DNA from 3 places in the Janthinobacterium sp. GMG2 genome. Region 2 is predicted to be linked to each of the others. Evidence: predicted binding sites of a transcription regulator. Region 2 holds the regulator's gene; each other region holds the start of a gene.
What was found. The regulator FNR, encoded in region 2, switches genes on or off when oxygen is low (the NO sensors DNR and NnrR bind a similar motif). The targets are predictions, from matches to a motif close to TTGATNNNNATCAA.
Positions count from the first base shown of each region.

Region 1: the regulator FNR is predicted to act here: its motif matches at 4,441-4,454, upstream of SKZ59_RS05455 (universal stress protein).
Region 3: the regulator FNR is predicted to act here: its motif matches at 8,206-8,219, upstream of SKZ59_RS22760 (FliM/FliN family flagellar motor switch protein).

Region 1 covers NZ_JAXAWA010000001.1:1,213,178-1,222,780, reverse strand. The annotation lists gene leuC (3-isopropylmalate dehydratase large subunit) at 1-1,050, opposite strand, end outside; gene SKZ59_RS05465 (chemotaxis protein CheA) at 1,328-3,211, opposite strand; gene SKZ59_RS05460 (protein phosphatase CheZ) at 3,211-4,068, opposite strand; gene SKZ59_RS05455 (universal stress protein) at 4,536-5,003, shown strand; gene SKZ59_RS05450 (response regulator transcription factor) at 5,159-5,803, shown strand; gene SKZ59_RS05445 (Crp/Fnr family transcriptional regulator) at 6,141-6,947, shown strand; gene hemP (hemin uptake protein HemP) at 7,199-7,396, shown strand; gene SKZ59_RS05435 (hypothetical protein) at 7,482-7,808, shown strand; gene SKZ59_RS05430 (DUF2325 domain-containing protein) at 7,847-9,076, shown strand; gene SKZ59_RS05425 (sulfite reductase subunit alpha) at 9,092-9,603, opposite strand, start outside.
Region 2 covers NZ_JAXAWA010000003.1:60,703-70,305, forward strand. The annotation lists gene SKZ59_RS12315 (heavy metal translocating P-type ATPase) at 1-587, shown strand, start outside; gene ccoS (cbb3-type cytochrome oxidase assembly protein CcoS) at 590-766, shown strand; gene ccoN (cytochrome-c oxidase, cbb3-type subunit I) at 989-2,416, shown strand; gene ccoO (cytochrome-c oxidase, cbb3-type subunit II) at 2,432-3,046, shown strand; gene SKZ59_RS12335 (cbb3-type cytochrome oxidase subunit 3) at 3,048-3,251, shown strand; gene ccoP (cytochrome-c oxidase, cbb3-type subunit III) at 3,244-4,164, shown strand; gene ccoG (cytochrome c oxidase accessory protein CcoG) at 4,169-5,551, shown strand; gene SKZ59_RS12350 (FixH family protein) at 5,606-6,130, shown strand; gene fnr (fumarate/nitrate reduction transcriptional regulator Fnr) at 6,134-6,892, opposite strand; gene SKZ59_RS12360 (response regulator) at 7,132-9,603, shown strand, end outside.
Region 3 covers NZ_JAXAWA010000007.1:83,979-93,581, forward strand. The annotation lists gene SKZ59_RS22715 (hypothetical protein) at 1-234, opposite strand, end outside; gene fliS (flagellar export chaperone FliS) at 302-691, opposite strand; gene fliD (flagellar filament capping protein FliD) at 743-2,155, opposite strand; gene SKZ59_RS22730 (flagellar export protein FliJ) at 2,244-2,681, opposite strand; gene fliI (flagellar protein export ATPase FliI) at 2,690-4,000, opposite strand; gene fliH (flagellar assembly protein FliH) at 3,997-4,686, opposite strand; gene SKZ59_RS22745 (flagellar motor switch protein FliG) at 4,683-5,723, opposite strand; gene fliF (flagellar basal-body MS-ring/collar protein FliF) at 5,701-7,434, opposite strand; gene SKZ59_RS22755 (flagellar hook-basal body complex protein FliE) at 7,495-7,833, opposite strand; gene SKZ59_RS22760 (FliM/FliN family flagellar motor switch protein) at 8,386-9,264, shown strand; gene SKZ59_RS22765 (FliM/FliN family flagellar motor switch protein) at 9,266-9,603, shown strand, end outside.

The DNA.
Region 1 (9,603 bases), on a different contig from region 2:
CGAATTGGTGCAGGAACCGATGAAGACCTTGTCGATGCGGATGTCTTCGATGGCCGTGTTCGGCTTGAGGTTCATGTAGACGAGCGCCTTCTCCATCGCATCGCGCTTGACGCTGTCTTTTTCCTGGTCAGGGTCAGGCACGCGGCCATCCACGCCGACCACCATTTCGGGCGACGTGCCCCAGGTCACTTGCGGCACGATCTCGGCCACATTGAGGGTGACGACGAGGTCGAAGCGGGCGCCCGGGTCCGAATGCAGGGTGCGCCAGTAGGCAACGGCGCGTTCCCAGTGCGGACCGGCCGGCGAAAACGGACGGCCCTTGACGTAATTGATGGTGGTGTCGTCGACGCCGATGATGCCGGCGCGCGCGCCCGCCTCGATGGCCATGTTGCACACCGTCATGCGTCCTTCCATCGACAGGGCGCGGATGGCCGAGCCGCCGAACTCGATACAGTAGCCCGTGCCGCCGGCCGTGCCGATCTTGCCGATGATGGCCAGCACGATATCCTTGGCCGTCACGCCGGCCGGCAGCGCGCCGTCGACTTGCACCAGCATGGATTTGGATTTCTTTTGCAGCAAGGTCTGCGTGGCCAGCACGTGTTCCACTTCGGACGTGCCGATGCCGTGCGCCAGCGCGCCGAAGGCGCCATGCGTGGACGTGTGCGAGTCGCCGCAGACGACCGTCATGCCGGGCAGGGTCGCGCCCTGTTCCGGGCCGATCACGTGCACGATGCCCTGGCGCTTGTCGTTCATGTTGAAGTAGGTCAAGCCGTAGTGTTTGGCGTTCTTGTCCAGGGTTTCCACCTGCAGGCGCGAGACCGGATCGGCAATGCCGTCCACGCGGCTCGTGGTCGGCACGTTATGGTCGGCCACGGCCAGGTTGGCGGAAATGCGCCATGGCTGGCGGCCCGCCACACTGAGGCCGTCGAAGGCTTGCGGGCTGGTGACTTCGTGCAGCAGGTGCCGGTCGATATACAAAATTGTCGTGCCATCATCTTCGGCCCGAACAACGTGGGATTCCCAGAGTTTGTCGTAAAGCGTCTTCATCATGATTTATGCAGCGTTGCCACAGCCTGTAGTAAGTGATCTGTCGTACTGATCGAAGGGATCGGCAATGATTATGCCATATATTGTGCAATGCAGAACCAAAAGCCGCTCCAGCGTGGGATAGGCGATACAAAATTTGGCATGCTTTGCGGATATGACGAAAAAATTGCTGATACGAAAATCCGCCAAAATGCCGGCGGGGCGAATAAAAATCGAAAAAAGCCGAAAAAAAAGCCCGCTGCAGAGGTCTGCAGCGGGCTTGGTGTCAGTGCCGGTGTTTCTAGGCAGCCATGCGCACACTTCCCCTGCAACCATCCATCAGGAAAGATAGGCCCACGACTAGCACCAGCTCGCCTTCGGCCGAGCGGGCAGTACCGGTAATGCCTTCCACCGTGATGGCCGTCATCGGCTTGATCACGAGGTCGGCCGTGCCATCGACGGCTTCCACGGCCAGAATATAAGGCTGTGGCGCGGCGACAACGATGCCGACGCGCTCGCTGCACGATTCGTAGCCCAGCGAGCCGGCCAGCGACCGCACGGGCAATGGACGGCCCTGGTCTTTCAGCACGGGCGCGCCGCCCACTTCCATGAAGGTTTCCGGCAATTCGACGACACGCTGCACCACCGCCATCGGCAGCGCCAGCGCGGCGCCCGAGGTCGACACGAGCATGGTCGGCACGATCGACAATTCGATCGGCAGGCGGATGGCGAACTTCGTGCCCTTGCCCAGCGACGATTCGATATGGATGGCGCCGCGGTTTTTCTCCACGGCCGTTTTCACCACGTCCATGCCCACGCCGCGGCCGGAAACGCTGGAGGCGACTTCCTTGGTCGAGAAGCCCGGCAGGAACACCAGCTGGAAGCATTCGTCGTTGCTCAGTTGCGCGTTTTCGCTGATCAAGCCCTTTTGCTGGGCCTTGCTGCGCAGGAAGACGGGGTCCATGCCCTTGCCATCATCCTGCAGCACGATCATGACGCTGTTCGCTTCCTGCCAGGCTTTCAGCGAAATATACGATTTGGCGGGCTTGCCGGCAGCCAGGCGCGCTTCCGGCGATTCGACGCCATGGTCGAGCGAGTTGCGCAGCATGTGCACGAGCGGATCGTACAGGCTGTCCACGACGACGCGGTCGACTTCCGTCTCCGCGCCTTCGATGGTCAGCTCGACATCCTTGCCCAGGTCTTTCGCCAGTTCGCGCACCAGGCGAGGGAATTTCTGGAACAGGCGGCCGACGGGCTGCATGCGCGTGGCCAGGGTGGCCCGCTGCAGTTCCGTCGAGTAGCGCGAGGCGCGTTCCAGGGTTTCCGCCAAGGTCGCCATCAGGGTGGCGGCCTGGCCTTCGAATTTGAATTGCAGCAAGCGTTCGAGCAGCACGGCAGCCTGGTTGGCGGCCTGCACGGATTCGCCGGCCACTTCCAGCAGCGCGTCGAGCTTGACGGCGTCGACGCGGATGCTGTCTTCCTTGACAGGAGCGGCATGGCGTACTTCCGGACGCTCTTCGCGCCGTTCGGCGCCATCCCAGGCCTTGGCGGCCGGTTTGGCGGCAGCGGCGGCAGGTGCTGCTGCGGCCACGGCGGCAGGCGCAGCGGCGGCGGACACGGGCGCGGCTGCGACACGACTACCCTCTGGAACGACGGCGTTGTACATGGCTTCCCAGTCCAGGCCATCGGCGCCGGCTGTGGCAACGGCAGCGGTCGGCGCGGCCACAACAACTTCGGCAACCTCGGCAACGGGCGCGGCCACTTCCGCCACGGCGGCAGCTGGCGCAGGCGCGTCCATGCCCTTGCCTTCGATGGCGTTTGTCAGGATGTGTTCCAGCTCTTCCGGCATGGCCGGCAAGCTTTCCGGCGCGGCGCCATTGGCCAGCTCCGTCAGCTGGTCGGCGACGAAACCGGACGCTTGCAGCGCCGCCTCGATGGCGATCGGGGTCACGGGCGCGGCGCCCGTGCGCAAGGCATCGAACAGGTTTTCCGTCAGATGGCAGGCCGCCACCAGCGCGGGCAAGCCCATGAAGCCGGCGCCGCCCTTGATGGTGTGGAAGGAACGAAACACGGCATTCAGTGTTTCCTTGTTGTCAGGATCGCGCTCGAGGCGCAACAAGTGCTCTTCAACATTAACCGCAAGATCCATCGCCTCAACGACGAAATCCTTGAGCATATCGTCCATTAGAATCCCAAATCCGCAAGAAGGTCGTCTACATTATCCTGGTCCAGCGCCACCGACGGCACAGACGGGCCCTGCATCAGCGGCACCGGCTTTTGCGCCAGTTTCTCGCGCACTTCGGCCGGCGCGTTGTCGCGCAGCAGCTGGGCCAGTTCGTTTTCCACCGTCTTGGTGATGTTGACCACTTTTTTGATCAGCTGGCCCGTGATGTCCTGGAAGTCCTGCGCCATCATGATTTCCAGCAAGCGCGCTTTTTCCGCTTCCGTTGCTTCGGAAACGGCTTGCGCGAACTGGCGCGAATCGCCGGCCAGGGCCTTGAATTCTTCCAGGCTCAGCTTGCCATCGAACAGGGCCGTCCAGCGGCTGTCCATGTCCTTGGCCTTCTTCGACAGCACATCTTGCGCCGGCATGCCTTCGTCGAGCGTGTTCAGAACCTTGTTGGCTGCCTGTTCGGTCAGGGTGGCGACGTATTCCAGGCGGTCCTGGGCGTCGACGATCTGCGACGACGCTTCCGTCAACGCCTTGTCGTAGCCCAGTTCGCGCAGCGAATCGTGCAGCAGGCGCACGATGCCGCCCAGGCGCTCGAACATCGGCTTGTCGGACTGGTCGACGGGATCGGCCGCGTCGCCAGGCGCATCGGCGCTGGCCACGGGCGCCGCTTCCGGCGCGGCCGGCGTTTCTGCCACGGCGGCTGCCGGCACGGCGGCGCTGGCCGACACGGAGTCGAACAGCGCGTCGAAATCGTCATCCGCAATCACGGCGGGAGCGGGCGCGGCGGCAGGCGCGGGCTGAGCCGCGGCCGCACTTTGCGCAGATACTTCATCGAATAATGCGTCGAAATCATCAGCGGCGTTGGTCATATCCCTGCTTCTCCATAATTTGTCAAAATTCCGCCTGAACTGTGCGTTTTACAGACTGATACCCACAATTTCTCGATTAAGATGATTTGAGGCAATACCGCTGCGATGGTGCGAGTGTAGCAGGGCGCCGCCCTGTTGGTAAATCTCAAAACGCGCTTCCTGGTGCAAAGCTGGTCCACAAGAGCTTTTCCACCAGGAAATAAGTGTTCCTGCTGTTGTATTTTGAAATACTACCATTGGCGTGCGTGCAAGACCACGCGCAGTACAACAAATCCTGCTTCCGGACGCCCGCGCAACAGCGCAGTATGGACAGCGTTGCAGCTAAAACACGATCTTTCTGCCAATGTTGTCTATACTGAAGGTGCAGTTGTGTTGATAATTATCAAGTCTTTACATGAATACAATGCTGCCGCCGCGTCTACAATAAGAGGCGTTGCGCGCGCTCAGTCACCGTCAAAGGATCTGCCATGTATAAGAAAATTCTGATCGCCACGGACGGCTCCGCCGTCTCCAACTTGACGGCCTGTGCCGGCGTTGCCTTTGCCGAACAGATGCACGCCGACATCCTTGCCGTGTACGTGGCGCCCGAATACCAGTACCCGGTATACATCGAGATCATTCCGCCAAGCTACCCCAGCGAGGAGGAGTACCGCATCGCCATGCGCAAAGCGGGCGCCGACCACTGGCAGCCCATCCTCGACGCGGCCGCCAAGCGGGGCCTGGAAGCGACGGGCTTGACGGCCTTTTCCGACAGCCCCGCCCTGAAAATCGTGGAAGTGGCGCAATTGCAGCATTGCGACCTGATTTTCATGGGCTCGCATGGCCGCAGCGGCTGGGGGCAATTGCTGCTGGGCAGCGTCACCAACAAGGTGCTGTCGCACTCAAAACTGCCGGTACTCGTGCATAGGCTGATCAAGGAACCACCGTCGGAATAAGGGGTCACATGACCACGGAGACCGCCGTTGCCGGCACATTAAGAAAAAGGCAAATTTTCGGCCGCGTCAGTTAAAATGGCAACGTTTCTCGTTTCTCAACATTTGATTGTCCGGTGACGGACAGAGCAGATTTCACGCCTCCAGATTGCCCGCCTATGATACGTATTGTGATTGCCGACGACCACACCATCATGCGAGAAGGATTGAAGCGCATCCTTGACGGCGCGCCGGACATCGATATCGTGGGTGAAGCCATCGACGGCTTTGAAGTACTCAACCACGTACGCCAGGGCGGCTTCGACCTGCTGCTGCTCGACCTGTCGATGCCGGGCCGCAGCGGCGTCGACCTGATCCGGCAAATCCGCAGCGAGGCGCCGAAGCTGGCCATCCTGATCCTCACCATGCACGAGGAAGAACAATATGCGGTGCGCGCCATCCGCGCCGGCGCGCAAGGCTATCTGACCAAGGAAAGCGCGGGCACCCAGCTCGTGGGCGCCATCCACAAGGTGGCGTCGGGACGTCCGTATATCAGCGCCGAGGTGGCGGAGCAGCTCGTGCTCAACATCATGATGCCGAATGAAAGCTTGCTGCACAAACAGTTGTCGGACCGCGAGTTCGAAGTCTTTTCCCTGCTGGTGGCGGGCAAGTCGATCACGGAAATCGCCAACAATCTGCACCTGAGCGTCAAGACGGTGAGTACGCACAAGACGCGCATCATGCAAAAGATGGGCATGAGTTCGCTGTCGGAAATGGTCCAGTACGCCGTGGCGCACCGCCTCTTATCCCCCTTCAAGACTTGAGCACGGCGGCGCGCGCCCGCGCGTCGACAGTAGGAACAATCCTACCTCACCTACCACAGCTCCTACTGCCATATTCAGCCACTGCTGATATTAATTGGATACGGTTGTTGGCATACTGAAACCAGTAATCAAGTTGCTGGGAAGTTATTTCATCACACAGCAAGTCGTCAGCGAATTGAGCTTTACCTGCCTGGACGCGCGCCGCCCCTTCCCTGCCCGCCGTCCTGCGCACCCTGTTATTCAACTCTGAACTACCTGTCACCAGGAGATGAACATGCTGTCCACGCAAACGCCCGAAACCCGCGCCGCCTCCCCATCGCTGGCCCCCTCCTCTCCGATGGAAGCAGGGCGCCAGCGCCAGGGGCGGCTCTGGTCGAACCTGAAGGAGGTGTGCGACCTGCTGCATATCTCCAGCGCCTGCACCATCGCCGCCGACGAACTGCTGTTCCAGCACGTGCAATTCAAGACGGGCCAGCGCGTGCACACCATCGGCCAGCCGTTCGACACCTTGTACATCGTCAATTCGGGCTTCCTGAAAACCGTGCTCATCGATGAATTCGGCAATGAACAAGTACTGAGCTTTCCCATGAAGGGCGACATGCTGGGCGTCGACGGCATCCACTCGCGCCATTACTCCTCGGAAGCGGTGGCCCTGTCCGACTGCGACCTGATCCTGCTGCCGTTCAAGAAGCTGACGGCGCTGGGACGTGTTCACCTGGAACTGGAAAACGTCATGTACGGCGTGATGAGCCGCGAACTGGTGCGCGAACAGGCGATGATCGGCATGCTGGGCGCCTTGAGCGCCGAAGCCCGCGTGGCGCGCTTCCTCGTCTCGCTGGCCGACCGCTTCGCGCAGATGGGTTACTCGAGCAAACTGTTCAACCTGCGCATGACGCGCCATGAAATCGGCAGCTACCTGGGCCTGACCCTGGAAACGGTGAGCCGCACCCTGTCCGCCTTCAATGAAATCGGCCTGATCTCGGTTGACCAGCGCACCATCGGCATCAAGGATCCTGACGCCCTGAAAACCCTGCGCCGCCTGCCGCCTTCGCGCTCGCGCGCCAAGCAGCTGGCCGCCGCCAAGCTCAAGGCCGACACCACCGCTGCGGCGGCCGCCTCGGCCCAATTGCTGGCCACGATTTAACGCCATCCCGCTTTCTTCCAGCTTGGCACAGGCTTGACCCGGCCAAGGCGCGCACCGCCTTGCCGGGTCTTTTTTGCCGCCACCGCCCCTCCACGCCGCGCCAGCGGCCGCCTTTGAACGACCTCGTCGGCCAAGGCGTCGCGCTGCCATAAAAAAGCGCAGGTTCCGCACAAATAAGCCTTGCTTTTCGGGCCACATTCAACAATAATGCAAATACGAATCATTCTCAACTGAGATAAAGAAAGCCCAACATGCAAAGCTCAAAACCAGCCTTGATCCAGGATGCCGCTACTGCCCACGTCCGTCCTCCCGTCAGCATGGCCCAGCCGGCGCGCCGCATCACCAGCGAAGCCCTGTTGCAGCAGGGCCGCGAAGTGGAGATTGAACACAGCGGCAAGATCTATCGCCTGCGCGTCACCCAATTGAACAAGCTGATCCTGACTGCCTGAAGCAGCACGGCAGCCAGTCACCACACTCGCCAGCCAGTCGCGCCCCGTGCGCGCAGCCAGCCAAACCACCGCACAGGAGTGTTTGATGGCGCACGACCGACCTTCCCCGATGTTTTCTTCCCCGCAAGGCCAACAGCCTGAATTGCTGCTCTCGGCCGTGCTGCACCTGATGTCGCACTACCATGCGGGCAGTCCCTGCGAGAAACTGGCCGGTGTCATCGAACGCCATCTGCAAGCGCTGGCCGGCTCGCCCGGCCTGAGTCCCGTGCTGCAAGCAACTTGCCAGCAACTGTCGCAGCAATGGGCCGCCCTGGTGGCGCTGCACCAGCCCGTGCCGCCGAAGACCACCTTGCTGGATCGCCTGGCACGCATGCTGAGCGCCAGACGCCCCGCTTCACCCCTGCCGCAATAGTTCTCTTCAACATCTCCACCGCCCAACAGGATACCGCCATGTGTGACAAAGACCAGTCCCTGCCCGTCATCAGCAATTGCGCCCACGCCGACACGGAAACGGCCGCGCTCGCTTCGCGCCGCCGCAGGCTGTGGGAACTGTCGCACACCTGCCATTGCCCGCTGGTCGGCGTGGGCCTGCCATTGGGCTACCTGCGCAAGCTGGTGGGCAAGATGACGGGCGGACGCGTGCTGGCCGACGACTACGAAGTGCACGTGGGCGCCGTGACGGAATGCGGCGCGCGCAACCGCCTGTCCGAAGCGCTGCAAAAGGAACTCGAACGCCGCTACGCTCCCGTGATCCTGCGCTTTCGCGGCGCCAAGACCACGGAGCAGGTAGCGCAACTGTGGCGCACGGCCGTCGCCAACGGCGACGTGTCGGGCGCTTTCTGGGCCGGCCTGACGCACCCGCGCTGCGATGCCGAGCTGGAAGAGCAGATGTGCCGCGACCTGCACATGATCCAGCACCAGGCCGGCGCCTGCGTGCGCGCCGACATGGGTAAATTTACGGCCTTGCAGGAAGAAAACGCGCGCCTGACACAGGAACTGGCCAAGCTGCAACAACGCAGCCAGGCAGCACTGATGGAAAAGACGGGCGAGCTGGAACGCCAGGAAGCCGTGCTGCTGCGCACGCGTGCCGAGGCCATCGGCAAGGATAGCGTGATCGACGGCTTGCGCGCGGAACTGGCGCAATTGCAGGCCGCCATCCCCGCGCTGGAATCGCGCACGCGCCTGGTCGAACGCCTGGCGCAAATGGATGAGCGCGAAAAGGAATTGCGCCAGCAAATCGCGGAATTGAAACAGGCCCAGCCGCGCCCGGCCGCTGTCGCGCCGCCACCGGCGCCGAAGCTGGAAGTGCCGACCAGCGGCAAGCTCAAAATGCCGATCCGCCTCGTCGACCAAAGCGTCTTGTGCGTGGGCGGACGCAGCGGCAATGTCGCCACCTACCGCGCCCTGATCGAGCGAGTGGGCGCGCAGTTCGCCCACCACGACGGGGGCCTGGAAGACAATGCCAACCTGCTCGACTCGAGCCTGGCGGCGGCCGACTTGGTGATTTGCCAGACGGGCTGCATCAGCCACAGCGCCTACTGGCGCGTGAAGGATTATTGCAAGCGCACGGGCAAACGCTGCGTCTTCATCGACAACCCCAGCATCTCCAGCCTGGCGCGCGGCTTGCAGGAAGTGAGCGGCGACATGGACACGGCGCCGCTGGCCGATATCCAGCCGTAAGCAGTCCCCTCCGTATTAATACACGTCGCGCCGGTAGCGCCCTTCAGCTGCCAGCGCATCGAGCGCGGGCCGGCCCAGGATCTCTTGCAGCGCCTGGTCGACGCCGCCCGCCATGCCGGCCAGGCTGCCGCAAATATAGATGGCCGCGCCCTGCTCCAGCCACAGCTTGACCTCATCGGCATTGCCGCGCAGGCGGTCCTGCACGTAGGTCCGCTCCGCCTGGTCGCGCGAAAACGCCAGGTCCAGGCGCGGCAAGTCGCCGCTGGCGTGCCAGCCTTCAATTTCTTCGCGATAATGGAAATCGTGGGCCACATGGCGTTCGCCAAAGATCAGCCAGTTGCGCCGCTGCCCTGCCAGCACGCGGCTTTTCAAATGTCCGCGCAAGCCGGCGATGCCGCTGCCGTTGCCGATCAAAATCAATGGCCGCTGAGCATTGTCTTCCAGACGGAAACGCCGGTGCTGGCGCAAACGCAGCTGCACCACGTCGCCGACCTTGGCCTGCGCCGTGAGCCAGCCCGAGGCCAGGC
Region 2 (9,603 bases):
GCATGACGCCGCTGTACCTGGGCACGCAGGGCCGCTGGCTCACGCGTTTCCTGCTCAGCGATGCGCTGCGCCCGGAAGCGCGCGACGTGGTCGCGTATTTCCACCGGTGCGGCAAGCAGGTCGTGCTGCTCAGCGGCGACCAGGAAGCGCTGACGCAAAGCGTGGCGACGGAACTGGGCATCAACACGGCCTGCGGCGAGTGCCTGCCCGATGAAAAGCTCGATTTCGTGCAGCAGTTGCAGGCGACGGGCGCCGTCGTGGCGATGGTGGGCGACGGCATCAACGACGCCGCCGTGCTGAGCGGCGCCGACGTGTCCTTCGCCATGGGTTCCGGCGCCGCGCTGGCGCAGGCGCATGCGGACACGGTGCTGCTGTCGAGCCAACTGGTGTCCGTGCTCGACACGGCGAAAACGGCCGCGCGCAGCATGCGCATCATCCGCGAGAACCTGGGCTGGGCCACCCTGTACAATCTGACGGCCATCCCGGCCGCCGCGCTGGGTTTCTTGAACCCCTGGCTGTCCGGCGTCGGCATGGCTGCCAGCTCGGCCGTCGTCATCGCCAACGCCCTGCGCCTGCGGAAAGCCTGAACATGGAAGCACTGTATCTCCTCATCCCCTTGAGCGTCGTGGTCGTCTTCATCGCCCTGTGGGTCTACTTCACGGCCTCGGACGGCGGCCAGTTCGACGACCTCGTCGGACCGGGCCTGCGCGTGCTGCAGGACGACGACACGCCGCCTCAGCCGGCGCCCGGCGAACCGCATCCCTGACCGCACCAGCCCGGCCGGCGCGTCTGCCCCCCAATCCGCCCGGATTGCAGGGATCTTGTATGGCTTTTTTGAGCGGAATTTGACCGAAATACCGCTTTATTTCGATGCCAGTTCGCTACGCTTATTTCATCCGGGGAATTTTGATCCACATCAAAGTTTTTTCACGGTCAAACACTTACTCTCTGGCCACCATCATAAATAGTAATTCCAGGGAGAGTCTTTGTGGATCAATCGCTGAACTATAACTACAAGATCGTGAAGCAATTCGCGGTCGCTACTGTGGTATGGGGCATCATCGGCATGCTGGTTGGCGTTATCATCGCCGCTCAGCTGGCCTGGCCTGCCCTGAACCTCGACATACCATGGCTGACATACGGACGCCTGCGTCCGCTGCACACGAATGCGGTGATTTTCGCCTTCGGCATCTGCGGCCTGTTCGCTACTTCGTACTACGTTGTACAACGCACCTGCCAGGTGCGCCTGTTTTCCGACAAACTGGCCGCCTTCACCTTCTGGGGCTGGCAAGCCGTGATCCTGTGCGCCGTCGTTACCTTGCCCATGGGCATGACGCGCGGCAAGGAATACGCGGAACTGGAATGGCCTATCGCCATCCTCATCGCCGTCGTCTGGATCGCCTACGCCATCGTGTTCTTCGGCACCCTGATCAAGCGCAAGGTCAAGCATATCTACGTGGCCAACTGGTTCTTCGGCGCCTACATCCTGGCCGTGACGATTTTGCACGTGGTCAATGGCGCCGTCATGCCAGCCTCGTTCACCAAGTCGTATTCCGCCTATGCGGGCGTGCAGGACGCCATGATCCAGTGGTGGTACGGCCATAACGCGGTGGGTTTCATCCTGACCGCCGGCTATCTGGGCATGGTCTACTACTTCATCCCGAAACAGGCCGAGCGCCCCGTGTACTCGTACCGTCTGTCGATCGTCCACTTCTGGGCGCTGATCTTCACCTACATGTGGGCGGGCCCGCATCACCTGCACTACACGGCATTGCCTGACTGGACGCAATCGATCGGCATGGTCTTCTCGCTGGTCCTGCTGGCGCCAAGCTGGGGCGGCATGATCAACGGCATCATGACCCTGTCGGGCGCCTGGCACAAGCTGCGCACCGACCCGATCCTGAAATTCATGATCGTCTCGCTGTCGTTCTACGGCATCGCCACCTTCGAAGGTCCGATGATGTCGATCAAGACCATCAACTCGCTGTCGCACTACACCGACTGGACCGTTGCCCACGTGCATGCGGGCGCTCTGGGCTGGGTGGGCTTCATCACCATGGGTTCGATCTACTACCTGCTGCCGCGCCTGGCTGGCCGCACGCAGATGCACAGCACGCGCCTGGTCGACGTGCACTTCTGGGTGGCCACCATCGGCATCGTGCTGTACATCGCCGCCATGTGGATCGCCGGCGTGATGCAGGGCTTGATGTGGCGCGCGGTCAATCCGGACGGCACCCTGACCTACACCTTTGTCGAGAGCGTGAAAGCGACGTATCCGTACTACGTGGTGCGCGTGGCCGGCGGCCTGCTGTACCTGTCGGGTATGTGCATCATGGGCTACAACACCTGGATGACCCTGCGCGGCAGCAAACTCCCCGTCGCCCGCATTCCGGAACTGAACGCGGCGCACGCCTGATAGGAGCAAAAGCAAATGAAATTTTCACATGCATGGATTGAGAAAAACCCCTGGCTGCTGATCGCCCTGGTCACGGTGGTGATCAGCATCGGCGGCGCCGTCGAGATCGTCCCCCTGTTCTTCCAGAAGAGCACGACGGAGCCGGTCGCCGGCCTGAAACCGTATTCGCCGCTGCGCCTGGCGGGCCGCGACATCTACGTGCGCGAAGGCTGCTACAACTGCCACTCGCAGATGGTGCGTCCGCTGCGCGCGGAAACGGAACGCTATGGCCACTATTCGGTCGCCGGCGAGTTCGTCTACGACCGTCCGTTCCAGTGGGGTTCCAAGCGCACGGGGCCCGACCTGGCCCGCGTGGGCGCCCGCTACAGCGATGAATGGCACCGCACGCACTTGAACAACCCGCGCGACGTGGTGCCCGAGTCGAACATGCCGTCCTACCCCTGGCTGGCGAAGACCAAGCTGGTGCCTGACGAGATCGTGCCGAAGATGCGCGCCCTGAAGCGCCTGGGCCAGCCGTACAGCGAGGAAGAAATCGCCGCCGGCCCCGCGCAGCTGCAGGACAAGACGGAAGAAGACGCCCTGGTCGCCTATCTGCAAGGCCTCGGTACATTAATCAAAACAAGGAATTAGCATGGCAATCGAAAACCTGTTTGACAGCGCCAGCAGCGTCATGACGGTGGTTTCCTTTACGACGTTCGTGGGCATCCTGTGGTGGACGTTCAGCCGCAGCAACAGCGACTTCGACGCGGCGGCACGCCTGCCGTTCGCCGACGACGCGCTCGACTATCCGGCCGAGGCCGAGATGAACCTGGCGAAGGAGCATAACCATGGCTGACTTTACCAATGGCTTCTGGAATATCTACATCATCGTGCTGTCCCTGCTGGGCATCATCGGCTGCGGCGTGCTGCTGTACTCGCAGTCGAAAGTGAAAGTGGTCGCCGGCGCCCCCGCCGACGGCACCACGGGCCACGTCTGGGACGAGGACTTGAAGGAACTCAATACGCCGATGCCGCGCTGGTGGATGTGGCTGTTCTACATCACCATCGTCTTCGCGCTGGCCTACCTGTTCCTGTATCCGGGCCTGGGCAATTATGCGGGAAGCCTGGGCTGGAAATCGACGGGCCAGTATGAGGAAGAGCTGAAGAAGGCGGAAGCCGACTACGGCCCCCTGTTCAACAAGTACCTGAGCCAGGACTTGAAGACGGTGGCCGCCGACCCGCAGGCGCAAGCCATCGGCCAGCGCCTGTTCCTGACCTACTGCGCGCAATGCCACGGTTCGGATGCGCGCGGCAACAAGGGCTTCCCCAACCTGACGGACAAGGACTGGCTGTATGGCGGCGAACCCGACATCATCAAGACCACCATCCTGCACGGCCGCAATGGGCAGATGCCACCGATGGGCGCCGCCCTCGGTTCCGAAAAGGACGTCGAGAACGTGGCCCATTATGTGCTCAGCCTGTCCGGTTCGACCTCGGATCCCGTCAAGTCGGTGCTGGGCAAGGCCAAGTTTGGCGCCTGCATGGCCTGTCACGGCGCCGATGCGAAGGGCAACCAGATGCTCGGCGCGCCGAATCTGACGGACAAGGTCTGGCTGTACGGCGGCAGCGCCGATACCATCATGGAAACCGTACGCAAGGGACGCAGCAACACCATGCCGGCCTTCAGCGATTTCCTCGGCGAGTCCAAGGTACACGTGCTGTCGGCGTATGTCTGGAGCCTGTCGAATCCTCAGACGCCCGTGAAATGATGTAATGGAACCTCAAGTCATCAAGATGTATGCGGCCCGCGAGCAGATCTACCCTCGCGAGGCCAAAGGACGCTACGCTACCTGGCGATGGGTATGCGTATGGCTTACCCAGCTCGCGTTCTACGGCTTGCCGTGGTTGACCTGGAATGGCAGGCAAGCCCTGCTGTTCGACTTGACCACGCGCAAGTTCTACATTTTCGGCGTCGTGCTGTGGCCCCAGGATTTCATCTATCTGGCGGCCCTGCTGATCATCTGTGCGTATTTGTTGTTCCTCGTCACGGCCATTGCCGGGCGGGTGTGGTGCGGGTTCTCTTGCCCGCAAACGGTATACACGGAAATTTTCCTGTGGGTCGAACGCCGCATCGAGGGCACGCGCAGCGCGCGCATGGCCCTCGACAAGCAGGGCCCGTCCGTGCGCAAGGCATTCAAGAAGACGGCCAAGCACCTGGTATGGGGCGCCATCGCCCTGTGGACGGGCTTTACCTTTGTCGGCTACTTCACGCCGATCAAGGAACTGGCGCAATCGGTGGTCACCTTGAATTTCGGTCCCTGGGAATGGTTCTGGGTCTTGTTCTACAGCCTGGCAACCTACGGCAACGCGGGCTGGCTGCGCGAGCAGGTGTGCAAATACATGTGCCCCTACGCGCGCTTCCAGAGCGCCATGTTCGACCAGGACACCCTGATCATCACCTACGATGCCAAGCGCGGCGAACCACGCGGCGCCATGAGCAAGAAGGCCGGCAACAACGACAAGCTGGGCGATTGCATCGACTGCACCCTGTGCGTGCAGGTGTGTCCGACCGGCATCGATATCCGCAACGGCCTGCAGTATGAATGCATCGGCTGCGCCGCCTGCGTCGATGCCTGCAACAGCGTGATGGACAAGGTCGAGCGGCCGCGTGGCCTGATACGCTACAGCACCGACCATGCGATGGAAAACAACTTCAATTCGAAGCAGATACGCCAGCGCGCCATGCGCCCGCGCGTCCTGATCTACACTTCCATCCTGGCCCTGATCATCATCGCCGTATGTACCTCGCTGGCCCTGCGCACGCCCCTGAAAATGGACGTGATCCGCGACCGCGGTTCGATGGGACGCGAAGTGGAAGACGGCATGATCGAAAACGTCTACCGCCTGCAGATCATGAACACGTCCGAGCAAAGCCAGCATTTCAAGATCAGCGCCTCCGGCTTGCCGGGCCTGACCTTGCTGACGCGCGAAGAAGTGACCTTGCAGCCGACGGAAACGCTGGGCTGGCCGATCCGCCTGCGCGTGCCGCACGGCGTGGGCGAGAAGGGGTCGAACAAGATTGCGATCGAATTGCAATCGCTGGACAACCCGTCGCTGCATGTGCGTGAAAGCGCGGTCTTCATCGTGCCGCGGTGATGCAGGAAGGCCGGTCCCCGCACGGGGGCTGGCCGTTTACAGAGGAGAAATACCATGTCCGACAGTCTGAAACTGCAGCCTCCCGTTGCACCGTGGTACAAGCATCGCTGGCCATGGCTGCTGATGATCGGTCCCGGCCTGTCCGTGGTCGTCGGCAGCTTCATGGGCTATATCGCGTTTACGCAGCCCGATGCGCTGGTGGTGGGCGATTATTACAAGCAGGGCAAGGCGATCAACCAGGATTTGAAGCGCGACACGATCGCCAGCGACCTGGCCATGGATACGAGCCTGGCGTACGACGTGGCGCAAGCGCGCCTGAGCGGTTCCGTGCACAGCTTCGGCAAGGCCTACCAGGGACCGCTGCAGCTGCACCTGGCGCATGCGACCCTGCCGGAAAAAGATATCAAGCTGCTGGTGCAGCCCGATGCGGCCGGCAATTTTTCGGTCGCGCTGCCGATGCTCGAGCGCAGCCGCTGGCAGGTGCTGGTGGAAAACGACAAGCGCGAGTGGCGCCTGTCCGGCATCTGGACCTGGCCCGTGCAGCGCAGCATCGCGCTGCATGCGGACGAAGAGCTATAAGCCTTACTTGCAGACGTCCGTGCCTGCCGTAATGGCTTTCAGCTTGGCTGGTTGCAGGATCTCGATCTCGCGGTTCGACACGCGCAGCCAGCCTTCCTTCTTAAATTTGGACAGCAGGCGGCTGACGCTCTCGATGGTCAGGCCCAGGTAGTTGCCGATTTCCTCGCGCGACATGCGTAGCTGGAATTTGCTGCTCGAATAGCCGCGCGCTTCATAGCGCGACGCCAGGTTGACGATGAAGGCGGCAAAACGCTGCGTCGCCTGCATATTGCCCAGCAACAGCATCACGCTTTGCTCGCGCGTGATTTCCTGGCTCATCATGCGGTGGAAATGCCGCAGCAGAGTCGGCATATTGCCCAGCAATTGTTCCAGGCTGGAAAACGGGATTTCACACACTTCGCTGTCTTCCAGCGCCACCGCATTACAGTGGTGGCGGTCGGCGCTGATGGCGTCCATGCCCAGCAGTTCGCCGGCCATCTGGAAGCCCGTCACCTGCTCTTCGCCGCCGGGATTGATCTGGTACGTCTTGAAGTGTCCCAGGCGGATCGCGTACAGGTTCTGGAACGAGTCGCCGATGCGGAACAGCGAGGCGCCGCGCACGATCTTGCGGCGGCGGCCGATGATCTGGTCCAGCCTGTCCATGTCGCCCATATCGAGGCCCATCGGCAGGCACAATTGATGCATGCTGCAGGTCGAGCATCGCGCACGCAACGCTTCCACGGTCACTGTGGGCAAGGTTGGAGTGAGTAGCGCTTCAGTCATGTCGGTACCTTTTAGAAAATGCAACAACAAGTTTACTGCATACAGGGTTGCCGTGTGCCAATTTCACCGCAATTTCGGCGAATAAACGACGTCCAGCCTTTAATTATATGGCAACATCGTCAAAAGCCCATGCGGGGAGGGTCATTTGCGCGGCGCCGCTTGCCAACTTGATGTATTGATAGGAAAATTCCTAACAGCATTATCTGCCGCCTGTGCCGCCCGGTACTGAAAAGGAAATCATGAAGCCTCTCGGCATCAAAGCAAAAGTCGCGCTGGCCACCAGCCTGACCTCGATCGCCATGATCGCGCTGGTCACCATGATACAGGTGCAGCACATGCGCGACGACTTCACCCGAGTACTGCTGAGCCAGCAGTCGTCCCTGATCAGCCGCACCGCTGCCGAGCTCGACGACAAGCTGGGCATGCTGCTGCAGATCGTCACCCTGACGGCCAGGCAGCAGCCGCCGGAACTGATGGCCCAGCCGGCCCAATTGCGCGAATACTATTCGCGCCGCTCGATGCTGGTGCTGTTCGACGACGTGCTGGTGCTCGATGCACATGGCGCCGTCGTGGCCGACATGCCGGAAGTGGCGGGGCGCACGGGCATCAACGTTGCCGAGCGCGAGTATTTCCAGACCGTGCTGCGCACGCGCCAGCCCATGATCACCGAGCCGATGCTCGGCAAGTCGAGCGGCATGCCCATCGTGCAGATGGTCGCGCCCGTGCTGGCCGCCGATGGCCAGGTGGCCGGCGTGGTGATCGGCGTGCTGCGCCTGTACAAGGACAACCTGCTGGGACGCCTGCGCTCGGAAAAGATCGGCAAGAGCGGCTATTACTTCATCCTCACGCGCGGCGCCGTGCCGCGCTACGTGCTGCATCCCGATACCAGCCGCTTGCTGCAGCCGCGCCAGCCGAGCGCCAACCTGACGACCACCCAGCTGCTGAAGGAAGATGGCGAAGGCAGCATGGTCAGCACCAACAGCCGCGGCATCACGGCCGTCAACAGCTTCAAGCGTTTGAAATCGGTGAACTGGCTGCTGGCTACCTCGCTGCCCGTCGCGGACGCCTTCGAACCGTTCGATGGCGTCCTGTACCGGCTGGTGCTGTGGAGCATCCTCGCTTCGCTGCTGGCCGCATTTGTTCTGGGCTGGGTCACCGTGCGCCTGCTGTCGCCGCTGGTGCGCCTGCGCAACACCCTGCTGGCCCTGCGCACCAGCGGCAGCCGTTTCACCCCCGTGCCGGTGCAGCAGCGCGACGAGATCGGCGAACTGACGGAGGCGTTCAACGGCCTGATGAGCGAGCGCGACCGTCTGCAGCAGGAACTCGAATCGCGCGCGGCCGAACTGGAGCAGGAACGCGACCGGGCCGAGGCCGCCAACCGCGCGAAGAGCGATTTCGTGGCCAACATGAGCCATGAAATCCGCACGCCCCTCAATGCCGTGCTGGGCATGGTGTATTTGCTGGGAAATACCAAGCTCGATACGGAACAGCGCAAGTATCTGACCATGGTGCGCGTGGCGGGCCAGTCGCTGCTGGGTATCCTCAACGACGTGCTCGATTATTCGAAGATCGAGGCGAGGCGCATGGAACTGTCGCCCGTCGAATTCGACCTCGACGAAGTCATGAATACCCTGGCCACGACGATGACGATGAATGCGGGCGAAAAGGAGCTGGAACTGGCCATCGCCGTCGAGCCCGACGTGCCGCGGCGCCTCGTGGGCGACGCCCAGCGCCTGCAGCAAATCCTCGTCAACCTGGCCGGCAACGCCATCAAGTTCACGGAGAACGGCGAAGTGGTGGTGGCCGTCAGCCTGGCCGAGAGCAGGAGCGAGAGCGGCCGCGCCTGGCTGCGCTTCGAAGTGCGCGACACGGGCATCGGCATGACGGAACTGCAGCAACAGCAGCTGTTTGCCGCGTTTTCGCAGGGCGACCAGAGCATCACGCGCCGCTTCGGCGGCACGGGCCTGGGCCTGGCCATCAGCAAGCAGCTGATCCACATGATGGGCGGCGACATCGCCGTCGCCAGCAGCGAAGGCAAGGGCAGCCGCTTCTGGTTCAGCGTGCCGTTCGAGATGCTGGCGCAGCCAGCCGAAACGCGGCGCACGCCGGCACTGGGCCAGCTGCGCCTGCTGGTGGCCGACGATAACCGCACCACGCGCGAACTGATCGTCAAGCTGATCGAGGCGTGGGGCTGGCTGGCCGACGAAGTCGATTCCGGCTTTGCCGCCATCGAACTGTACCGCGAACGCCTGGCGCAGCAGCAACCGTACGACGTGGTGCTGGCCGACTGGCACATGCCCGTCATGGACGGCCTGGCCACGGCCAAGGCCATCCGCCAGGCGGCCAGCGGCCAGCGCCAGCCCATCGTGGTGATGGTCAACGCCTTCGCCCGCAACCACCTCGAGGAAATTTCCAGCGCGGCCGAGGCCGACGTCGTGCTGATGAAACCGATCACGGGATCGAGCCTGTTCGATGCCCTGCACCAGGCACTGATCACCAAGAACGACGGCGGCGAGCAGCGCATCCTGCACCAGCCACTGGGCACGGAACTGGCCGGCGTGCATTTCCTGCTGGTGGAAGACAATCATTTGAACCAGGCCGTGGCGCGCGGCATCCTCGAACACATGGGCGCCACCCTCGACGTGGTGGGCGACGGCTTGCAAGCCGTGGAACGGCTGCGCACGGAAGCGCTGCGCTACGACATCGTGCTG
Region 3 (9,603 bases), on a different contig from region 2:
ATTCCCGTCCGAGTCGTATTCGCCGAGCGCGGCGTAGGCGACCCAACCTTCCTTATTTGCCTGTAATGCACCCAGGTGTTGACCCAGGCGTTCTTTTTCCTCAGAGCAAATTTTAACCGCTTGCGCGTGAATTTTGCGCAAATGCAACAATTCTGTTTGTTCCAGCGCATTCCATGCGCCACGTTCGGCCAGCAGCGGGATGTTTTTCGCCAGGCTGGCCGAGAGTTTTTCCATCGCATCCCAGTCCGGCTGAGCGACTGCCGCGCTCAATTGCCGGCTCAGCTGCTGCAGCGCCGCGCGCCTAGGCATTGTTGGCCTGGACGCCCACCCAGCCGCGCTTGATGGTCGTCATCAAGGTCGTCACTTCGTCGATCAGGGTAGGGTCCAGCTTGATGCCGGCCGTGTACAGGCGCGCCACGCAATAGTCGTACAGGCGCGCCAGGTTGACGACCACTTCGCCGCCATTGTCGAAATCGAGCGAGCTCGACAAACCGTTGATGATTTGCGTGCACTTGTCCAGGCTGATGGCCTTTTGCTCGTAGCGCTTGCCCACGATGTGCCCGCGCGCGCGCGCCAGTTCTTCCAGCAGGCCGTCCGTCAGCACCAGTACCAGCTCGACCGGTGTGGCGCGGGCGGTCTGGGAATCCAGGTTGACGGCGTGGTAGCTGCCGTAAGCTTCATTGTTCAACATTGTTATCTTCTCGCTATGTTAACGTGGCGCGGTGCTGCAGGCACGCTCGCCTTAGGATTTGTCGTTGCCGAACATGGCATCGAACATGTCGGAATTGCGCGTCATTTGCTCTTGCAATACCTGCAGGCGGGAAAACTGGTCCAGGAAGCGGTTGTACGCCGTGTTGTACTGATTGGTCAGGCGCTCGCTGCTCTGGGCCAGGCTTTTCTGCAACTTGTCCGTCGCTGCCATGCGTTGGGTGATCTGGCCTTTGGTGACATTGCTCCACTGTCCCAGCACCTTGTCCAGACCGCCGAGCACGCCGGCTGGCGCCGACAGGCTGTTATTGCCGAACAGTTTGTCCAGGCCGCCAGGATTGTCCGCCAGCTTGGCCGTCAGCTTGGCGGTATTGAGGCTGATCGTGCCGTCGCGCTGGGCGGTAATGCCATACGCCACCAGCGATACGCCATCGACGCTCAGGCGCAGGGCATCGCCCATGCTCGAGCGCAGGGCGTTCAGGCCGGAGTCGTGGGCAAAGAGGCCGGCGGCGATGTTCTTTTCCGGATTGCCGGGACTGGCCAGGCCATCCATCACGCTTTTCAGCTTGTTGTAGGCGTCGACGAAGGCTTGCACATTGGCGATGGTGCCCGTGCTATCGGTGCCGACGGTCACGGTGACCGGGCTCTCGCCAGCGCTCATGGCCTTGGTGAACGTCATTTTCACGTCGGGCACGTTGGTGAAGGTATTCGATGCCTGGGTGATTTTGGTGCCGGTGCCCTGGGCGCCCAGCCAGACGATGGCATCCTTGGGCTCGACGAGGGTTTTCTTGTCGCTCTGCAGCGCTGTCTGCAGCCCCGAATCCGTCACGCTGCTGGTGTCGATCGAGACGGCATTCGCGGCGCCGGTGAGCGTCGACGTCAGCACCAGTTGCGCCTGGTTACCGATATTGATGACGGAAGCGGTGACGCGCGCATTATTCTTGCTGTTGCCATTGATGGCGGCGGCTATTTCCTGCGGCGTCAAATAGGCGTCGCCATCCTTGTTGGCGGCGGCCAGGTCGATGTCGAAGGCGTTGTCGGCGGTCACGGCGGCCAGCGGGTCGCCGATGCGGATGGTCATGGCGCCGCCGTTGGCAGGCATGGTGTTGCTCAAGCCGCCATACGAAGTCTGGCCGGCCGTGGCCAGTTGTTCCACAAAGAATGCGTAGCTGCCCGGCGCCGCCTTGATGCCGGCCGTGCCCGTGCCATACGCGGTATTGCTGAAGGTGGCGGACTGGCTCAGCACGGATTTGCTGGACGTCATGGACGACATCGCCAGCTGGAATGCCGAGATGGCCGATTTCAGGTTACCCAGCGCGCTGGAGGTATTGCTGGCCAGCGCGGTCTGCGCAGCCAGGGCGGCCTGTTGCGCCGCTACCGACTTGGTCGCCAGATTTTTTGCGGTGACGATCGGATCGTATTGCGGTGCAGTAATTACGTTTGCCATGCCAGACTCCTGAATAAAGGGATATACCGGTACAAGGCGACCCCCATTCCCGTTTCGTGAAGTTTTCCTGAAAGAAACTTACACAAACTCATTTTACCTGTCCGCGGAACCAGAATTGCGTCGCCAGTTCGTCTTGTCGCTTGGCATCGACACGTTGTTGCTCGTTTGCAACATGCTTTTGTTTTTGTGTCAGCACCTGGTCCAGTACCTCGCGCTTGGCCCACGCCGTATTCAGCGCGCGTTGCGAAACGGCCATGTTGGCTTCGTGCAAATGCAAGTCGGTACGATGCTGGTCGGCCATCTGCATGACGGCTTGCTTGAAGTTGCCGCAATTGACGGACAGGGCCAGGGGCAGGGCGCCGCTGGGGCCGCTATCCGTGTACAGGCCCGTCAGGCGCTCCAGGTTTTTCTGGTAGCGCTCGCGCACGGCCGTCTGCGCCGCCATTTCGCTTTGCAGGCGTTCCACTTCGGTGCTGCGCAGGCCGACCAGGGTGGTCAGGTTGCGGATGGTATGCGCGTTGCTCACGTATGCTCCTAGCCCATGATCTGTTCAAGTTGTTCGATGCACGGCGCCATCGGCGCTTCTTCCTTGGTGCCCTGGCACAGGAACGCTTCGATAGGCGCGTGCAGCTGCACGGCGCGGTCGGTGATCGGGTCGGCGCCGGGCACGTAGGCGCCCAGCGGGATCAGATCGCGCACGCGCGCATGGCGCGCCATCGACGCTTTCAGCGCGCGCGACGCCTGCATGTGGGTGGGCGTGATCACCTGCGCCATGCAGCGGCTGATCGAGGCGGCGATGTCGATGGCGGGGTAGTGGCCCCGCTCGGCCAGTTCGCGCGTGAGCACGATGTGGCCGTCGAGAATCGCGCGCGCCGTGTCGACCACCGGGTCCTGCTGGTCGTCGCCTTCGGCCAGCACCGTGTAGATGGCGCTCATGCTGCCTTCCGGGTGGGCGCCATTGCCGGCGCTTTCCACCAGTTGCGGCAAGTTCGAGAAGACGGACGGCGGATAGCCGCGCGTGGCCGGCGGCTCGCCCAAGGCCAGCGCCACTTCGCGCAAGGCCATCGCATAGCGCGTCAGCGAATCGACCAGCAGCAGCACGTGCTTGCCCTGGTCGCGGTAATGGGCGGCGATCGAGTGGCACAGTTCGGTTGCCATGATGCGCATCAGCGGCGATTCATCGGCCGGCGCGATCACCAGCACGGCCTTCTTGAGACCTTCGGCGCCCAGCGACTTTTCCACGAATTCGCGCACTTCGCGGCCCCGCTCGCCGATCAGGCCGACGACGACGACATCGGCCACCGTCTGGCGCGTGATCAGGCCGAGCAGCACGCTCTTGCCCACGCCGGAACCGGCCATCAGGCCCACGCGCTGGCCCTTGCCCAGGGTCAGCATGCTGTTGATGGCCCGCACGCCCACGTCGAGCGGTTCGACCACCGGTTGTTTCTTCAGGGGATTGACCTTCGGTGGCGTTACTTCCAGGATGTGTTCGCCGCCGAGGCGGCCCAGGTCGTCGATCGGCTCGCCGAGGCCATTGACCATGCGGCCCAGCCACGACGGGCCGATCTGCAGGCTGGCCTTGTCGGGCAGGGGTAGGACCCTGGCGCCCGTGGTCAGTCCCGTCGCCTTCTTGAACGGCATCAGGTAAGACAGTTTTTCGCGGAAACCGACGACTTGCGCGTCGAGCCACTCGCCGTTCACAGTTTCAATTTGACAACGCTGGCCCGTGTGCAGACGGCAGCCGGCGCTTTCCAGCAGCAGGCCGGAAGCGCCGACCAGGCGGCCGGTCGGTGTCGCGACCGGGATATCGCCGATCTCGAAGCTGCGCAGCGTGTCGGCGATCATGCAGGCGCGCCTTGATCCGCGTGTTCGGCGGCCAGCGCCAGGTGGCTGCTGACCTGCTCCATGCAGGCCGACAGGCGCTGATGGCAGCCCGCGTCGACTTCATTGTCGCCCGCCTTGATGCGGCATTCGCCTGCGTCGAGGCGCGCGTCGGCGATCAGGTTCCAGCGCTTGGCGCGCTTCGGATCGAGTTCGCTGATGCGTTTCAATTCTTCCGGATTGAGGAAGACGTCGATTTCCTCGCGCGTGGGCGGCATCGAGGCCAGGGTCTCGTCGACCAGGGCCAGCAATTGCACCGGCTGCAGCGCCAGTTCCGCGCGGATCACCTGGCGCGCCACCTTGGCCACCAGGTCGACCACTTCCTTGCGCTGCGCTTCGCGGTAATCGGCGCGTACTTTTTTCAGGTCGCGCAAGATGGCGTCGACGGGGCGGGCCAGGCGGTCCAGCGCCACCAGGGTTTCATTGCGGCCTTCTTCGCGGCCCTGCGCCATGCCATCGTTGCGTCCGGTGTCGTAGCCGTCTTGCTGGCCTTGCATCAGGCCCACTTCGTAGCCGTCGCGCTGGCCCTGCTCGAAACCTTCCGAGACGGACGCCTGCCACTGGCCATCCGTGTCCTCGTTGGAGGCACGCTGGCCGGCGGCGATGAATTGCGACAGCGGCGGGAAACGATACGAGCGGAAGTGTTTCATTCGATCACCGCTTCAGCAAACAGTTGCACTTCGATCTCGCCCGCATCGGCGAGGCCCTTGACGGTGGCCATGATTTCCTGGCGCGTCTGTTCGATACGCGACAGCGGCACGGGGCCGGAACGGCGCATCATGTCTTCGAAGCTCTGTGCCTGGCGGCGCGGCATGGTTTTCAGCACGGCGTCGCGGATCGACGGTTCCGCGCCCTTGAGGGCGATCGCCCATTGTTCCATCGGCACGTCTTCCAGGATGCGCGTGAGCGTGACATCGCTCTGCGTGGCCAGGATCAGGAAGTCGTACATGCTCAGTTCGATTTCCGAGACGACGTCCGGGTCGTGCGCGCGCAGCAGTTCGACCAGCGCGGCGCGGTTGCCCGGCATGCGGTTGAGGATCTCGGCCGCCTGGCGGATGCCTTCCACGCTGGTGCTTTGCGTGTCGAGCGTGCCCAGGCAGCGGCCCACCAGTTCGTCGAGCTCGACCAGCAGGTCGCGGTCGATCTCGTCCAGGCGCGCCAGGTTCAACAAGACCAGGTCGCGGCCTTCGACGGGCAGTGCGTCGAGAATCTGGCCGGCCAGCGCGGGTGGCAAAAAGGCCAGGAACACGGCTTGCATCTGCACGTGCTCGTTGACGATGTATTCGGCCAGCCATTTCGGCGAGGCCCACTGCAGGCGCGCCATTTTGGGGCGGATCGCATCGCCATAAATATTGTTCAGCACGCTATTCGCGATATCGCTGCCCAGCGCCATGTCCAGCGAGCGCTTCAGGTAGCTGCGCGAGGCGCCATGCACGCCGCTTTGCTGGCGGTAGTCGTCGAAGAAGGTCTGCATGGCCGTTTTCACGGATTCGACCTTGATGCCGCTCATGCGCGACATCACTTGCGTGACTTCCAGCAATTCTTCACGCGACAGGCAGCGCAGCACGTTGGCGGCCTGTTCTTCGCCGATGCTCAGCAGCACGATGGCGGCCTGTTCCACGGGGGTCAGACTGGCGCTTTCGTATTCGGCGCCGTCGGAGGGATTACTGTTGTTGAGTTCGGCCATTTTTCTGCATCCATTGTTTGACGACTTCGGCGACACGCTCGGGTTCTTTTTCCGCCAGCACTTTCAGGTGGTCGACCATCACGTCGACCGCCGAGCCTGGCGGCGGCAAGTCATAGTTTTCCAGCAGCGGCACGACCGGCATGTTGCCGGCGCCGGCCTCGCCTTCGAGCGCCAGCGGGTTGCCGTTCACGCCCAGGGCCGGCGCGGCGGCAACGGCTGCGCCATTGGCACTGGCGGCGGCGGGGCTGCCGCCCAGCGCCAGGGCTGGATCGAGCTGTTTCAGTGGCGGCGGCGCCAGGCGCGAGGTCAGCAGGCGCAGCAGCGGACGCAAGATCAGGAAGTAGCCGAGCACGGCGCCCAGCGCGTACAGCAGCCAGCTGCTGAAATCGACGACGGTGTCGCGCTCTTCCCACCATTGCGCGACAGGTGGCTTGGCAGGGAAGGCCAGCGCCGTCAGGCTCAGGCTGTCGCCGCGCTGGGCGTTGATGCCCAGGCCGCTGGTCAGCATTTTTTCGATATTGCCCAGTTCTGCAGGGGTCCAGCCTGTTTTCGGATTCGGTGCGGCGGCGCTGTTGAGGACGACGGCGACGCTGAGTTTTTCCAGGCGGCCACGGCTGCGCTTGATCTGCGTGATGCTGCGGTCATACGCGTACTGGCGCGTGGTGGCGTTCTTGCGGGCCGTGCCATCGTCGGACGGCTTCGGTGCGCCATCGGCCGGTGCGGCGCCGGCGGCGTCGGCCGGTGCCGGCACGGCGGCCGCTGGCGGACGGTTCGACAGGCTGCCGGGAATGCCGGCCACGGTGCGGTTGCGTTCCTGCTCTTCGCGCATCGCCTCGCTCGTCACTTTCGGGGCTTCGCCGTATTTTTCCAGCGTTTCATCGACGCGGTCGTTGTTCACGGCGGCCGTCACGCTGAGCTTGAAGTTGTCTTCGCCGATGACGGGACCCAGCAAGCCCGTGACGTTGCGGCGGATCTCATCCTGGAAGCGTTTCGCGCCTTCATTGCCGGCGGCCGAAGCGTCGAAGCCGTCCGTCAGGTCGACGTGCGAGGACAGCAGGTTGCCGCCCTGGTCGACCAGGCTCACGCGCGTAGGCGCCAGGCTGGCGACGCTGCCGGCCACCATGTTGATGACGGCGGCGATCTGTTCCGGCGCCAGGGTGCGGCCCGGTTTCAGCGCCACGACGACGGAGGCCGACGATTTGTCGCCATCGCTGGCGACGAACGACGTCGACTTGGCAATCGACAGATGGACGCGCGCCGAAGCGATCGCGTCCATCGTCATGATGCTTTGCGCCAGCTCGCCTTCCAGGCCGCGGCGGAAGCGCACGTCCTGCACGAACTGCGACACGCCCAGCGGGTCATTCTTGTCCATCAGCTCCAGGCCGGCCGGCAGCTGCGCCGTCACGCCTTTCGAGGCGAGCAGCATGCGCACCTTGCCCAGCATGGCGTCGGGCACCAGCACCTGGCCGCTGTCCGGATGCAGGCGGTAGGGGATGTGCTCGGCGTCCAGGGTGGCCATCATGTCCGTCACGGCCACTTTTTCGCGCGCGCCAAACACCGGCTTGTAGTTGGCCTGGTCGCGCCACGCGTACATGGTCACCATGGTGGTGATGCCGATGGCCAGCACGACGATGGGAACCAGGTTTTTCAGCAGGGCGGGCGGGATGGCGGGCTGGGCGCCAGGGCGCCAGCGCGCAAATGCGGACTTCATGGTGGTAATCACTTGGGGTAACTTTCGCTGGGAGGCTGGGCGTGGATCAGGACGTGAAGATTACAGAGGCAGTTTGATGAGTTCGTCGACAGCGCCCATGACCTTGTTGCGCACTTGCATCAACATGGAGAAGGACAGGCTCGCTTCCTGGCTGGCCAGCATGGCGCCGACCATGTCGTCGCTCTTGCCGCTGTCGACGTCGCTCATTTTCTGCGCGGCCAGGCGGTCGTCGCCGTTGACCTTGCCGATGGCGTCTTTCATGCTTTGCGCAAACGAGAAGCCGGATTGTTCCGGTGCGCCGAACTGGGCGGCGGGAGCGATGCTGGCGCCCAGGGCGCGCGCGTCATTGCTCAGTGCTGCCAGATCGGCCTTGATCAGACCTGCGAGTTCGTTGCTCATCTTGCCCTCTACTTTCAATATGCGGTGACGTATCAATCAGAAATTACTGGTTTGCCATTCCGGCAGGCATTACATTGAATGCCATCTTGCCCGGCCCGATTTCAATTGGGCCCATCAGTTTTATCAGTTGCCACACCATCCGCTCAGCAGATTCAAACAAACCCGGCAGACCTGCGCCGACATGATTTACATGGCCATGACAACTAATGATTATCTGATAAAAGTTTCTTCTGGTGGCAATAAGAGGAGCTGGGAACTGCCATAAAAACCGGAATCAGGTAAGCGGAATGGCGCACTGCAAATCACTATTTTCTCGCTATAAGCTTACCTCGGGGCAACTATAAAGTAAAGAGAGGATTGCCTCAAGGAATATTGATACATGGCAATATTTGGCTTTTTCATGTATTGTTCAGCACCGTAGCCATCGAGCATGCGATACGATGCGCAATCGTTTGCTTGCAGACCTGTCGGCAAGGCCAAGATGATGCTGTATTTAATTTCGGGCGATCCGTATAATTTGTTCTGCCACCGCAATACCGACATGACCACTACATGACAATCATTACCAAGACAGATCAAACTGTGCGCCATCAAGTCCTCGATTCCTGTCTGCTTGGACGCCCTGTCCATTTGCTGCATGTATTCGGCGCACAGCTGCGCGACGACCTGGCCGTGGCCCTGCGCCAGCCGATGAGCCGTCGCTACTGGGGCAATTTCCAGATCGACGCCGTGACCTTGTCGCGCGTGGAGAACGAAGACAGCGTGAACCGCTGGCTGAGTTTTTCCACGCCGGCCGGCCAGCCGGGCTTTGCGCTCGAACGGCAGATACTGTTGAGCGTGCTGAACTATCGCTACGGTAGTGCCGGCGCCAAGGGCGCGCTGCCCGATCCGGCGCAAGTGCGCGTGACGGCAACGGAAGAGCGCCTCGCTGTGGTGCTGGGACAACAGTTGGTCCACAGTTTGTTCACCCGCATCCACAAGAACCTGCAAACCCTGGGCAAGAGCAGCGACATCGACACCACTGCCGAGGTCGCCGTGCAGTCCGGCGTGCATCCGGCACGCGGCAGCTGGATCGTCACCGTGGCGCTCAGCGACGTCGAAGCGGGGCAGAGCGGCCAGTTCTGGTTCTCGCTGGACAAGCGCCTGATGGCCGACGTGCTGCGCGGCCTGCTGCCCGAGCGCGCGCAAGCGAAGAAAGCCTTGCGCGGCAGCGTACGCCCGCTCGCTTCGCGCCTGCAAGTGACCCTGGAAGGCCGGCTCGTCAGCAAGCAGGTGCAGCTGGGCGCCTTGTTCGACCTGCGCGTGGGCGACGTGATTCCAGTCAGCCTGAGCCGTACCGACGTCATGCTTGACGACTCCCGTTTATTTACAGCGGCTGTTTCCGAACACAAGGGCAAGCTCTGTTTAACCTCATTTGAAGATGTCGAATAATATGAATATCACCGATACCAACCAGAGCGAAACCCTGCTGGAAGACCTGGGCGATGACATGATCATCGACCAGGGCGACGTCTCCGACGTGGCCAGCACCCGCGCGCGCCGCGACATTCCGCAAATGATGCGCAAGATTCCCGTCACTCTGACCCTGGAAGTGGGCTCGGCCCGCATCTCGCTGGAAGAGTTGATGGCCATCGGCCCGGAAAGCGTGATCGAACTCGACATGCTGGCCGGCGAACCGCTGGTGATCAAGGTCAACGGCACACCGATCGGCCGTGCCGAAGTGGTGGTGGCCGGCGAGAACTATGGCCTGAAAGTCATCGACCTCGACGG